3 regions of the Paenibacillus sp. EKM10P genome follow, and region 3 is predicted to be linked to each of the others. Evidence: riboswitches for the same ligand, from Rfam matches in the RefSeq annotation. Region 3 holds a riboswitch; each other region holds the start of a gene.
The links. Region 3 has a riboswitch for glycine ahead of HFE01_RS21595 (alanine/glycine:cation symporter family protein). Riboswitches for the same ligand answer to the same signal wherever they lie in the genome.
Positions count from the first base shown of each region.

Region 1 (4,861 bases), on a different contig from region 3:
CGGGTCCTGAAAGATCATGCCAATGCCCACTCCGCGGATTTTATTCATTTGCCCTGAGGAGAGACGGATCAGATCCGTGCCTTTAAAAAGAACCTTTCCTTCGACACGTGTCCGCTCCATGTCATGCAATTGTGGGATGGAAAGCGCCAGCGCGCTTTTGCCACAACCGGATTCTCCGACTACAGCCAGCACTTCATTGGGGTTGACCGTCAGATCCAGATGATCGACTGCCGGGTGGTATTGATCGTTGATACGAAAAGATACGGATAATCCTTTAATCTCCAACACAGGTTCGATATTCAATGCGCGCGCTTCCTCCATTCTCCATGGTCTTGTCCTGCTTATTCTCACCATGTTTGATGTTAAAACCTTCCACAAACATTACATACTGTTTTTGTCGGAATAATTTGAATACATCCTATCACCAGTATATGGATATATCAATTAAGATTATGCTATCAACATCATTTAAAAAATCAATGATCCAGCCGTAGCGCGACCTTCCTGGCACAAAATGTAATAAAATAACCAACCACAGGTTAATTTTCATCACAAAAAAGCCGTTTGATCCCCTACAGAGGACCAAACGGCTAACTAGCATCCAACCACTCACACTGAATTATTTTTTGCGTTTATTACGAAGCCGCTCCATAGGAGCCCGGCTTGAACGTTCTTGGATCGTACCATTTGTAGCCTGCTGCTGGAGCAGACCAAGGCTCCGGTTGCGGTTCTGTGGAAGCCGCAGGCTCTTCAAACGGCAGCAGCTTCGTCGGTTGATCCAGCGTTAAACCTGCCACATCGGATAATTTCGTGTAGTCCTGCTTCCACGCAAGCCATTGAACCGTTTGCACTAGGAAGGTGGCATCGTCTACTTCCTTAAAACCATCATATGTCTTTTTCGACTGTCCGTTTTCCTCACGCGCATATTTCGGAGTAGCATCTTCTACAGGGGAAGAATCACCGATAAATGCTGCCTTGCCTTGACCCACCTTGGAGATCGCAGCATAAGGACCTTCCGCACGGCCTCCGCCGTTATAGACTCCTTGGTCTACTGCATTGCCCCATTTTTTTGTACCTGTCGGGATATAGGCAATTCCTTTGGCTTTGGTAGGATCAATAATAGCCAGCGTAGATCCCGCATGCATGGCAATCGAGCGTACACCCTTGGTAATGCCGAAGGATTGATCTGCGGCTACGATGTCCGTAGCATTTACATCGCCAAGCGCATTGTAACGGAAACGAACACCAAAGTTGGTCGCCAGCCAATCGGAGCTTGTTAATCCTTGCATCGCCGGTGATGCAGCTTCTTCTGCAGTCATGCCTTTGGCCGGATTAGTATAGGCTCCACGACGGTAGCCATTCATAACCTCGGAGGAATCCCAACGGTTTTTGTTACGGTCGGCATTATAATGGTCGGAGATGAAGAAGACACTTCCCCCGTTATTCACATATTGCAGCAGGGCAGCCTGCTCGGATGCCTTAAAGGCCACATTCGCTTCACCGATGATGAACACATCATATTGGCGCAGCTTATCATAGGTTATGGCCTGTTCTCCATAAGTAAAAGGAATAGGGCGGTTCAATTGATTCACAGTAAAGCCTACATTACGTAATCCATTGGCAAAGTCGGAGAAGGCGCCTTCAATGACCCAATCTGCTGCACCAGCCGTCTGTGCGTGCGTATTATCGAACAGCACCTTTTTGCCTTTTCCATCCGGCAGTGTAGTACCGGGTTGACCCGGGTTGCCAGGTTCAGGTTCGCCAGGTTCACCTGGTTCCCCCGGCTCGCTTCCACTCACCAGTTCCACAGCGCTTGGACTTTTTACTCCACCAAAATTATTGTAGGCACCAAGCGTACCTGTCACACGAATTTTGCTGCCGACCAGTTCAGGATGACCTGTTAACCCAAATTGCCCTCTGTACGCAGATGTCAGCTGCACATCCAATAGATTAGACGTGCTACGTTCATTGGCCTGGTCGGCAATCAGTACGTTAAAATCATTCGCAAACGGAGCAGAAAAATTAGCTGTTTTCGATCCGGTAGCATGTCCGACGATGTAGCCTTCCACCGTCACTGTACCTCCACTGCCTTGGCGCTGAAGTGCTTCGTCTACTGTCAATGCTCCCTCTGCCTTGACCTGACCGAATGGAACGAGGATCCCAATCAACAGCGATACGATCGCTGCTAGATGCAGCACCCCTTTCAAGCGTGAACCTGTGAACCGCAAGCCTTTTACCATACGTCAATATCCCTCCTATAATTCCATAAATGTACTTGTCCTCTATCAGATTAGCTGTCAATCTTCTAATTCCTTCCTGATTTCATCCATAATTATGTAAATTTTAATCTTTTTTATCGGAAACTCGCCTGTTTATGTAAAAATTGAAACCTGCGATTGACACCGAGCACGGCATACATTACGCTAAGAAAGATATGTAGAACGGTATACGCGAATGAAGATGACGGGAGAGTCTGTCCAGGGGCTTACACGCTGGCGGCACCGAAGGAGCAAGACGTCAGCACCCGGCTGGCGGATAATCTCTCAGGTCCATGTATCGTCATCTGACGCAACTCTGGAGAGAGCGCAAGCCACCCAAGGGGTAAGGCGGTAAGGACACCGCACGAAACTCTCAGGTAACGAGGACAGAGATAAGGGAAACTTCCTTATCCTGTCCTTTTTTGCGCTCACATTGTACGTCAGCATTAGGAACCGTCATAGCTGCGCACAAACGCGGAAATACCATATACTATGGTACTAGAACATACAGGGGGCCACACCATGCGTTTCAAAGATGTATTTTCCATTATCGGTCCGGCCATGACCGGACCTTCCAGTTCACACACTGCAGGCGCGGTGCGGCTTGCACGCGTTGCCCGTCACTGGCTCGGGATGCAGCCGGACCGTGCCCGCATGACACTGTACGGCTCCTTCGCCGACACCTACAAAGGACACGGTACAGACCTAGCACTCATCGCAGGCCTGCTCAATTACGATACAGACGACCACCGAATTCCAGATGCCGAGCAATGGGCGGCGCAGGCTGGAATGGCCGTGGAGTTTGCCGTCAGCGGACTACCCGCGCCCCATCCAAATACCGTCCGTTTTGAACTGTGGAAGGGTGAGGATCAGCGCACACTGCTGGGCTCCTCCATCGGCGGCGGCAGCATCCATGTCCAGCAGCTCAACGAATTCCGAGTCAACCTGACCGGGGAGCTGGCTACGTTGGTGCTTCTTCACTCGGATAAGCCCGGCACATTAGGTGCGGTGACTTCAGCACTCGGCGCTGCCGACATTAACATTGCCTATATGCATGTGGATCGCAAAGGCCGAGATGGAGAAGCACTTACCGCCATCGAAACGGACAGTCCTCCTACGGCTGAACTGATCGCAAAACTACGATCCTTACCACATATGTACGAAATTAAAATGATTAATTTGAAAAAAGGAGCTGAATCTGATGCGATTTAGCCATCTGCATGAAATCAGCGCCATATGCGCGGAGGAATCCACCACGATTGGCCGCCTGATGATTCAAGAGCAGGTACAAGAGACGAATACAACGGAAGAAGAAATCTTCCGCCAAATGTCTGATTATTATGAAGTCATGAAGGAGGCCGTTCATCGTGGTCAGACGCAAGACACCGTTTCCCGCAGTGGATTAACGGGCGGTGATGGCAAGCGTCTGGCCGAGTATCTGCGGGCAGGAGAAACCTGCTCCGGCGACGCCTCTGCACTCGCCATGGCTTATGCGCTCTCCGTGTCGGAGGTTAATGCGTCCATGGGGCGTATTGTGGCTACGCCCACTGCTGGCTCTTGTGGAGTCATCCCCGGTGTGTTCATTAGTGCGCAGGAGCGGTTCGGCTGGGATGATGAGCATATGGTGCACGGCTTGTTCGCAGCCGGAGCCATTGGCTACGTCATCGCCAACAATTCCTTCATTTCCGGCGCGGAGGGAGGCTGTCAGGCTGAGATTGGCTCAGCCATCGGGATGGCCGCTGGAGCTATGGTCGAGCTACGCGGCGGCACACCTGAGCAGGCCGTTCACGCCGTAGGCCTAGCGCTCAAGAACACGCTCGGTCTGATTTGCGACCCCGTCGCCGGACTCGTCGAGATTCCGTGCATCGTGCGCAACGGGCTGGGAGCCGTGACCGCACTTGCCGCAGCGGATATGGCTTTGGCGGGTGTGCGCAGCGCCATTCCGTCTGACGAAGTCATTGACGTAATGCTTGAAGTCGGCAGCGCGATGCCGTCGAAGCACCGCGAGACCGCCAAAGGCGGCTTGGCCCAGACACCCACTGGCAAGCGTTTGACCGAATCACTGACACGCAACACATCAACCAAGAAGAATAAATCGTAGCTTCTAAGCTTTAAAAAATAAAAGAGCAAGCATATCGTCTCTAGACGTATGCTTGCTCTTTTTCTTTTCATTTTAACAGATTACTGAACGGTTACCTGTACCTTCGTCATTTTACCTGCATATTTCACTGTAATTACAGCTTTGCCCTTGCCCTGTGCCTTAATGTTGCCGTCTTTGACGGTCGCAACAATAATTCTGGACGAGGACCAGACAGCAGGTTTGGAAACATCCTTCTCCGACTCATCCTTATACGTGGCTGTAGCCGTAACCTTGGCCAGCTGCCCTGCCTTCAAAGTCAAGGCGACTTCGTCCGTTTGCAGGTATTTAAGCGTATCAACATCAACAGGTACGCTGATCACCTTACCGCCAAACTTCGCCTGAATGTTAGCCTTACCGTAGCTGACCGCGGTAACCTGACCCTTTTTGACGGTGGCTACCTTATAGTTTGACGTTTTCCATTCAGCTTGGGTTGTAACATCCTTTTCTTTGCCATCACTGGATT
Region 1 covers NZ_JAALET010000017.1:14,758-19,618, reverse strand. The annotation lists gene HFE01_RS24045 (ABC transporter ATP-binding protein) at 1-303, opposite strand, end outside; gene HFE01_RS24040 (DUF6359 domain-containing protein) at 636-2,240, opposite strand; glycine riboswitch at 2,455-2,569, shown strand; gene sdaAB (L-serine ammonia-lyase, iron-sulfur-dependent subunit beta) at 2,781-3,470, shown strand; gene sdaAA (L-serine ammonia-lyase, iron-sulfur-dependent, subunit alpha) at 3,460-4,359, shown strand; gene HFE01_RS24025 (Ig-like domain-containing protein) at 4,440-4,861, opposite strand, start outside.
Region 1: it holds a riboswitch for glycine, as region 3 does, so the genes downstream of both, sdaAB (L-serine ammonia-lyase, iron-sulfur-dependent subunit beta) here and HFE01_RS21595 (alanine/glycine:cation symporter family protein) in region 3, are expected to answer to the same signal.

Region 2 (4,861 bases), on a different contig from region 3:
AATAATACTTTTCCGGGCTCAATAATGAGGTTGACAAGCGGCAAGAGCCCTGCATTTACGAGAAACTGTACCCCTGTCGACAATACTTGGCTGATGGTTTGAACGACCGGACCGATCGCTACATGCGCTAGCAGTGCTAGAATGGCACCGATAATCCCAGCCGAGAAATTATTGACCAGCATTTCAAAGCCTGATCTGACTTTGCCTTCAATGGCCTTATCGAACTTCTTCAATATCCATGCAGCCAGCGGACCAGCTACCATCGCACCCAGGAACATCGGGATATCGGCCCCCACAATGACACCCATCGTCATAATGGCACCGATCACACCTCCGCGCTGTCCGTGAATCATCGTGCCTCCTGTGTAACCGATCAGCAGCGGCAGCAAATAATTTTTCATCGGATCAACCAGTTGTGCAAAACCCTCGTTCGGGAACCACCCGGTCGGAATAAAGAGTGCTGTAATTAATCCCCACGCAATAAAGGCTCCCATATTCGGCATCACCATACCGCTGAGAAAACGGCCAAAACGTTGTACGGCGACACGAGCGCCACCGTTTGGACTGGACTTTGTGTCCACTGTGCTCATATTCATATCCTCCTTGTGAGTAAATAGCATCACTACCTTTTCTTAAAATTCATACTAAATGACAGCGCTATCTTCATCAACGAAATGAAAACGTACTTTCGTCATGAACGTTGATGACAACATTTAAATTTAAAATAACGTATTATACCTGCATAATTCTTCTTAATATGAACGATAACAATAGAAATTAGTCGAAAAAACAGTGCTGTAAATCTGCACCTTATGTAGAGGAGCTCACCTCTAAATCTAATAATCGACGTAATTACGCCTTCTAAAAGACAACAAAAAAATAGCCGCCATGTCAGATCATAGCGACTATTATATACACAAAACGAGCGGACTAACGATGCTTTTATTCAATTCAATATCCATATAAAAATTTAGAATAAAGCGCTAATATTCCATCTTATATTGCTCATTATTGTTCATCCGAAATCAACTGCTCGTACTGATCCGCAGACAGCAGCTTGCTCAGAGCTTCCTCGACATCATTGCCCATCTCTACTTCAATCATCCAACCCTTTTCATAGGGAGATTCATTCACCAGCTCAGGTGTGCTTTCCAGAGCTTCATTTACTTTCAATACGGTTCCCGCCACCGGAGCAAAAAGGTCGGATACGGTCTTCACCGATTCAATTGTACCAATCTCTGCCCCCTGTTCAATCGTTGCTCCCGCCCCAGGTAATTCCACAAAAACAATATCACCCAGTTGATGCTGTGCAAAGTCTGTAATGCCGATCCGCAACGTCCCGTCTGCTGTGCGCTGAACCCACTCATGTTCGTCTGTATACCAAAGTTCCCGTTTCACTTCACTCATCCTGCTTTCGCCTCACTTCCACATGAATAAAATGCTTTTAATCACCTGTATTAGACAGGTTAAGATTATGACAACATGAACACTCATGTCAATAATACTAACAAAAATACTTCATGTTATCTCATATAGCATAGAATATTAAAAAATGATAACTTGTAACAAACGCTTACATATCCTTATTTATACATTAAATGTTTTTTGGATTGTTTTATATGACATTTTTATTGACATTTTGAATGAATTTGCGTATTAATGGGTTATAGCAAATGCTTTTGGAAATACCCCGACAACTGCAAACGCGGATGAACGCGGAGGGAGAGACTACCCAAAAGATTCGCATAGCTGTTGTCGTTTCTGAGACAGTTGTGCACGCGAACTCGGATCAAGTTGTTACCTGCAAAACCGGGTAACCTACCGTTGATCCAAAAGGTAGCGCCGAAGGAGTAAACTTGCATTGCAGGTGAATCTCTCAGGCAAAAGGACCTCTGCCGGACGCATCTCTGGAGAGCATTCGCGATTAGAGCGGATCACCCAAGGGGAAACCTGGTTCACACCGGGGTAACTTTCTGGTATCAAGGACAGAGCTGAAAGAAGAGTATGGACTGCCGTCTATACGTTTCTTTCAGCCTGTCTTTTTTGTTTAGCCGATTACACTGGATAGGAGTGAAAAAATGTCTAATTTGCGAAGAACACCATTATTTTCGTCCTACGGGACGCAGCCCGGGGTTCGTTGTATTGACTTTGGCGGGTGGGAGCTTCCCGTTCAGTTTAGCGGCATCCAAAAAGAGCATGAGGCCGTCCGGCAACGCGCGGGTTTATTCGATGTCTCGCACATGGGCGAGTTTTTGGTTGAGGGCAAAGAAGCCGAGGCTTTTTTGCAATGGGTAACCACGAATGATGTCAGCCAGTTGGAACCGGGCCAGGCACAATATTCACTCCTGTGTTACCCCGATGGAGGCGTAGTGGATGACTTGCTTGTATACTGCAAAGGACCAGAGCGCTACATGCTCGTTGTGAATGCCTCCAACATCGACAAAGATTGGGATTGGCTCATGCGCCACGTACCTGCATCGGTTCATCTGGAGAATGTGTCTGATGCGATCGCATTGCTGGCATTACAAGGACCGGAAGCAGCACATATTGCCGCAGCCGTGACAGATGCAGATATTACGAATCTGGCATCTTTCCGATTCCATGAGAACGTGCAATTGTTCGGAGCAAAAGCACTCGTCTCCCGAACCGGATATACCGGGGAAGACGGTTTTGAATTTTATATACCTGCTGAGGAAGCACCCGCCGTGTGGAATGGTTTGCTTCGTTGCGGTGAATCGTATGGGCTAATTCCCGCTGGGCTTGGTGCTCGCGATACACTGCGGTTTGAGGCACGGCTGCCGCTGTACGGACAAGAGTTATCTGCCACCATTTCACCGCTTGAGGCTGGTTTAGGTTTCTTCGTCAAGCTGAATAAAGGAGATTTTATCGGCAGAGAAGCACTGCAACACCAGAAAGAACAAGGAATTCCTCGCAAGTTGATCGGGCTGGAAATGATTGACCGCGGTATCCCGCGCGCTCATTATCCAGTCTTCGCGGAAGGCCAACACATTGGTGAGGTCACAACGGGGACTCAATCGCCCACCTTGAAGCGTAATTTGGGGCTAGCCCTGGTGGACAGTCGTTTTAGCACCCTATCTACACCGTTAGAGGTCGAAATTCGAGGTAAACGCCTGCGTGCGGAAGTGGTCCCAGCCCCCTTTTATAAACGGTCACGCTGATCTTAATCCTCTTCACTCTAAAAAAGCGATCATGTCAGATACGAAATTCTGGATTTTCCAACTACGATTATGTATTAGCTAATTTACTATCTAAATTTTGCTTTTCGAAAGGAGCCAGAACTTATGAAGCAGCATCGCTATCTCCCCATGACCGAACAAGATCAAACCGAAATGCTGCGTGTGGTGGGCGTATCATCCATTGATGATTTATTCAGTGACATTCCAGAGGCAATTCGATACCAAGGGGAACTCCCTCTTTCCTCTCGGCTCGACGAAAGAGCCCTAACTCGCCACATGGCCGAGCTGGCCGGGCACAATGCCAATACAGATACACATGCCAGCTTTCTTGGTGCAGGTATTTATGATCATCATATTCCGTCCGTCATTCAGCACATCACCTCACGTTCCGAATTTTACACAGCCTACACCCCCTATCAGCCGGAAGTAAGCCAGGGCGAGCTGCAAGCCATTTTTGAATTTCAGTCGTATATTTGCGAATTGACAGGCATGGCAGTAGCTAATGCCAGTATGTACGATGGAGCGACAGCTCTGGCGGAAGCGGGCTCACTGGCCGCCGCAGCCACGCGCCGTAAACAGCTTATTGTATCAAGGTCTGTCCATCCAGAGGCACGCCAGGTATTGGCAGCCTATGCGCGCGGATTGGACTTGGACATCGTGGAGATCGGCTGTTCGGACGGCGTAACGGATGTCGATGCGCTTGCCGCGGCCGTATCGGAACAGACGGCGGCTGTCTTGATCCAAAGCCCCAACTTTTTTGGAGCCGTGGAAAATCTGAAGCCGATGGCTGACCTGATCCATGCACACAAGGGGCTAATGGTCGTCAGTGCCAACCCATTGGCACTTGGCTTGCTGGAGGCGCCCGGCAAGCAGGGCGCGGATATTGTTGTAGGAGACGCGCAGCCGCTTGGGATCTCGTCCTCCCTCGGCGGTCCGACCTGCGGTTACTTTGCCGTTTCTCAGGCACATATGCGTCGTATCCCTGGGCGTATCGTAGGCCAAACCACAGACCGTAACGGCAAACGCGGCTTCGTGCTGACCTTGCAAGCGCGGGAACAGCATATCCGCCGCGAAAAGGCCACGTCTAACATTTGCTCCAATCAAGCGTTGCTTGCATTATCTGCATCTGTGTACTTGTCCGTCATGGGGAGACAGGGCATCCAGGAAGTAGCCGAGCTGAATTTGCATAAAAGCCGCTATGCGTTAGAACAATTGCTGAGCTTGAAAGGCGTAACTGCCTCATTTCACGCACCGACCTTTAACGAGTTTGCCCTTAGGCTGCCTGAAGGTACGGATGTGAGCCAACTTCAGGACAATCTGCTAGCTGCCGGATTTATCGCAGGCTATGATTTGGGCCGGGACTATCCGGAACTTGCGGGTCACATGCTGATTGCCGTGACGGAGCAAAGAACCAAAGAAGAGATTGACCAATTTGTACACACCTTGGAGGGATTGCTATGACACACACCGGACCGGACCAGAAACAAGAGCTGTTGAAGGAACACGATCAAGCGCTCATTTTTGAATTGAGCCGTCCGGGTCGCATCGCTTATTCCCTTCCCGAGTGCGACGTTCCTCGTCGCCCGGTGGCAGAGCTTTTGCCGGATTATGCGCTGCGCAGCGAACCTGCGGCATTACCCGAGGTATACGAAGTAGATGTTATT
Region 2 covers NZ_JAALET010000008.1:88,618-93,478, reverse strand. The annotation lists gene HFE01_RS18200 (PTS mannitol transporter subunit IIBC) at 1-590, opposite strand, end outside; gene gcvH (glycine cleavage system protein GcvH) at 1,009-1,407, opposite strand; glycine riboswitch at 1,816-1,889, shown strand; glycine riboswitch at 1,903-1,999, shown strand; gene gcvT (glycine cleavage system aminomethyltransferase GcvT) at 2,079-3,179, shown strand; gene gcvPA (aminomethyl-transferring glycine dehydrogenase subunit GcvPA) at 3,303-4,658, shown strand; gene gcvPB (aminomethyl-transferring glycine dehydrogenase subunit GcvPB) at 4,655-4,861, shown strand, end outside.
Region 2: it holds a riboswitch for glycine, as region 3 does, so the genes downstream of both, gcvT (glycine cleavage system aminomethyltransferase GcvT) here and HFE01_RS21595 (alanine/glycine:cation symporter family protein) in region 3, are expected to answer to the same signal.

Region 3 (4,861 bases):
CTATTGAAGCTGTAATGCAGCTTCCTAGAAAGAAAGAGCATTCAATTCATTTGGAAATTTTCACCGATAATATTGCCCTATGGATTTATGTTCGCAATTCAAAAAGTAATTATCTCAATACAGCATTCTCAACCAAAACATACAATCCCCCTTTAAAAAAACATGGGTATGGATTACTTAACATCCAGCAAGTGATAAAGAAATATGGTGGTTATTTAAATACAACTATTACGGATTCGCATTTTCAAATTACGATTATGCTCCCATGTAATAACTCTTAGGTTTGTAAACGTTATGGATTAAGAGATATTCAGAATAAATAAAATGTCGGTAATCACCAGTCTTATAACCTAAAAAAAGGAGTACCCTCAAGCCTGTGATGGCTGAGGATACTCCCTTTTAGTATTTATGAATTTACCGTTTGTCCCTTTTCTTCTACTTGGATAGCCGCCCCTACATTGGCACCAGCAAGAATACCCTTGTTCTTATTAGGATACAAGGAATTCATATAAGTCCGGGTTTCTGCAACAACAATTCCCGACAAGCCGAGCAGTGCAATCAGGTTCGGAAAAGCCATCATGGCGTTAAAAATATCTGCCAGCAGCCAAATCGCATCCAGTTTAATGAACGCGCCCCCGCCAACCAGTACAATGAACAAATAACGATAAGGCTTGATCCACTTAACCCCAAGCAAGTATTCAACACAGCGTTCCCCGTAATAGTTCCAGCCGAGCATGGTGGTGAATGCGAACATAATCAGGATGATGGTGAGCAGCTCTGCTCCCAGCGGAAATGCACTGGAAAAGGCTTGCTGAGTCATCAAGCCTGCATCGGTAGGCCCGCTCCACACCCCGCTAACCAGTAACGTCAACCCGGTCATCACACAAATAACCATCGTATCAATAAATACGCCTGTCATGGAAATCAGCCCTTGTTCCGCAGGCCATTTGGTTTTGGCAGCTGCGGCTGCAATCGGTGCGCTCCCCAATCCAGCTTCGTTGGCAAAAATACCTCTGGCTACCCCACTGCGCATGGCCAGCATAATCGTAGCTCCTGCAAATCCGCCGGTTGCCGATGTAGTTGAAAATGCCGAATGAAGCACAAGCGCAATTGCGGCAGGAAGTTGGTCAGCAAATCGAATCAGTACAATGATACAAATTAATACATACAGGCCTGTTTTAAAAGGAACGACCTTCGTCGATACCTTGGCAATGCTTTTGAGTCCACCAATGGTCACAAGACCTGTAAGGACAGCAATTGTCAGCGCCGTTACAATCGGCGGAACGCCAAAACTGTTTTCAGTCGAAGATACAATCGCCTTGACCTGAGGGAATGTTCCAATTCCGAACAACGCTACCAGCATCCCTGAAAAAGCAAACAGCATCGCCAACGGTTTAAAACGGCGTCCCAGGCCTTTTTCAATATAATACATCGGGCCGCCGGAAAATTGTCCATTCCGATCCTTCACCCGGTATTTTACCGCAAGTACACCTTCCGCATATTTCGTCGCCATCCCAAAGAAGGCTGCAACGACCATCCAGAACAAGGCACCCGGCCCGCCCAGCTTAATGGCCGTCGCTACACCGACAATACTTCCTGTACCGACGGTAGCCGCCAATGCTGTACTCAAAGCCGCAAAACTACTTACATCCCCGCTACCTTCATTCGGGGCCTTACCGATGAGCTTGATCGCCAGGGGCAGGCGGAATACCTGCAACATTTTTAGACGTATGGTCAGCCATAACCCCGTTCCCATAACAAGGATGATGAGAGGCGCCCCCCATATCCAACTACTAATCGTTTCTAACACATGTACCAAATTCATTTCAACCCGCTCCTCCAGCATAGTAGAAAACAAAAAAGAGTCAAATCTGTTGATTCGACTCCTGGAGAGGTTAAAGGCACGAAAAAATACAACCATCTTGTGCAGGATTTCACCTCTAAAAGCTTATAAAAGCCTAGGGCTATCCCTGTCACAGGTTATTCGCGTCTCTGTCCTTTTGCCTGAGAGTTTAAGCAGATGTGATCTGCGGTGCACCTTCGGCGCCCAATTAAGGGTCTCTCCAGAGTTCTGTCCGTTTACGGTCCCTGCTCGTTGCTGTAAATCAGCCTAAGCACCTGAGAGTTTTGCCCCTTCGGTTGGAACTTTCATTCCATCTCCCGCAAACATCAACCAGACATATGAAATTTTTATTCATTATACAGAAAAATTTCAGCTTATTACAAGTGAAAAATTTGTGAAGCCCTCTGAAAGAATCAATAGAGTGTCTATACAAAAAGCGGGTACAGCAGATTGCATCCTGAGGATTTTCTCTGCTGTACCCGCCAAAACGATATGGAATTACAATTCTTCACCGTTGGTTGCTATCACATTTTTATACCAGTTAAATGAGTCCTTTTTGGAGCGTTGAAGCGTTCCGTTACCGTCATCATCCAGATCAACGTAAATAAATCCGTAGCGCTTGGACATTTCGGACGTAGACATGCTCACAAGGTCGATAGGTCCCCAGCTGGTGTAACCAATCAGATCAACACCGTCAGCAATCGCTTCCTTCATTTGGGCAATATGCTGACGCAAGTAATCAATGCGATACGTGTCATGCACAGAGCCGTCTTCTTCTACCTTATCATACGCACCCAGGCCATTTTCCACGATGAACAGTGGCTTTTGATAGCGATCATAAAACGTATTCAGTGTAACACGCAAACCGATCGGATCGATCTGCCATCCCCAGTCGGAAGACTGCAGATACGGATTTTTCACACCGCCTATCAGGTTCCCTGCTGCCTTTTCGCCTTCTGGCCCTGCCGATACGGTCAAGGTCATATAGTAACTAAATGAGATAAAATCGACCGTGTTATTTTTCAAAATTTCGGCATCGCCGGGTTCTGTCTGGATCACAATATTATTTTCTTCAAAATAGCGGTTCATATAGTTGGGATATTCCCCACGAGCATGCACATCCGTAAAGAACAGGTTCATTTGATTTTCATGCTGTGCTTTCAGGATATCTTCTGGGTTACACGTATGTGGGTAGCTTTCAATGCGGGCCAGCATACAGCCGATCTGAGCACCCGGAATGATCTCATGTCCCCGTTTGGTCGCCAATGCACTTGCTACAAATTGATGGTGCAATGCTTGATATATCGCTTGTTGCTTGTTTTCTACACGGTCAATAACCACACCTCCGCCTGTAAACGGGCTCATAGTCATGACATTAATTTCGTTAAAGGGCAGCCAGTATTTTACTTTATCCTTATAGCGTGTAAATACCGTTTCGGCATATTTTACGTAATGATCCACGACTTCGCGTCCCAACCAGCCATTATACTTCTGTGTCAGACCTAGCGGTGTTTCATAATGCGACAGTGTTACCAAAGGCTCAATACCATACTTGCGCAGCTCATCGAATACATTGTCGTAGAATTGCAATCCCGCTTCATTCGGCTCGGCATCATATCCATTCGGGAAAATCCGCGACCAGTGGATGGACATCCGGAATACTTTAAAGCCCATTTCTGCAAACAAGGCAATATCTTCTTTGTAGTGGTGGTAAAAGTCCACACCTTCACGCTTTGGAAAACGGGCGTTTACCTTCCCTGCCAAGATGTCCTCCAGTCGTTCGGACGAAATTTCTATAGCATGATCGTTCTTACGTTCTGATTTAGGTACATAGGCTATCATGTCTGCGCTGGACAGACCTTTTCCATCTACGTCAAAAGCACCTTCCAATTGGTTGGCTGCAGTTGCCCCGCCCCAGAGGAAGTTTTTCGGGAATCCTTTTAGCGTCTTCGTCATGGTATGAAAACCTCTTTCCTTAATTTAATGTTTTCACTTTAGTCAGTAACCCGTCAGGTGCTGCAATGCGAATCCATAACTAACGGTAACCGTTCTCCTTTGAAATGCATCGACAGATGCTTTAAAATAGACGTAATGCCCTCATAAAGCATCCTAATTGTTGTAACGCGTTTCATGTCAAGTATTTTTTTCTCAGGTGAGGAGAAGCATCATGTCGAATCTTGATCAAATTGCAAAACTGGCGGGCTTTTCCAAAGCTACGGTTTCCAGAGTGTTAAATCAGTCCCCCCATGTAAGTCACGAAACCAGAGCTAAAATTTTAAAAATCATGCAGGAATTAGATTATGTTCCTAATCGGAATGCGATCTCTCTATCCAAGGGTCAGACGCTTCAGATTGGTATCATCACTTCAACTATCAATGAAATTGTGCTGGCATTTCTGGACAGCTTTGTGGAAATCGCAGGCCAATATGAATTCCAAACCATTATTTATACTTCGGGAGAAGACAAAAAGAAAGAGCTTCAAGCTTTCGAGGATTTAAAAAGAAAAAGAGTCGATGCGCTGGTCATCATTTCCTGCGTGAATGACACTGATTTTTTGAGTACCTATTGTAAATATGGACCGATCGTGGCATGGCAACGTATGGAGCATACCGATATTCGCTCCGTCGCTATGGATCAATATGAAGGATACATGTTAGCATTAAAACATTTGATACAAAAAGGCTATACACGTATAGCCAATGCTTTTGGTCGTCCAAGCAGCATCAATACTCACAGCAGACAACGAGCCTATGAGCAGATCATGAGTGAACACAATCTGCCGGTGCTGCCACACTGGAACTATTCTTCTATTTATAACATTCGTGATGGCGAACAGGTCGTGCGCAATTTGTTACAGCATCGTGAGGAATTTCCAGAGGCTATCTTGTGTGCTAACGATTATGTAGCAGTGGGCATTCTCTGCGAAGCGCGCAGACAATTGCTGAGGGTACCGGAAGATCTGGCGATTGTTGGGTTTGATAACACGGAGCTGGCGCACACCATGGGGATTACAACGGT
Region 3 covers NZ_JAALET010000012.1:76,007-80,867, forward strand. The annotation lists gene HFE01_RS21590 (sensor histidine kinase) at 1-281, shown strand, start outside; gene HFE01_RS21595 (alanine/glycine:cation symporter family protein) at 407-1,825, opposite strand; glycine riboswitch at 1,983-2,077, opposite strand; glycine riboswitch at 2,089-2,173, opposite strand; gene HFE01_RS21600 (glycoside hydrolase family 1 protein) at 2,342-3,799, opposite strand; gene HFE01_RS21605 (LacI family DNA-binding transcriptional regulator) at 4,011-4,861, shown strand, end outside.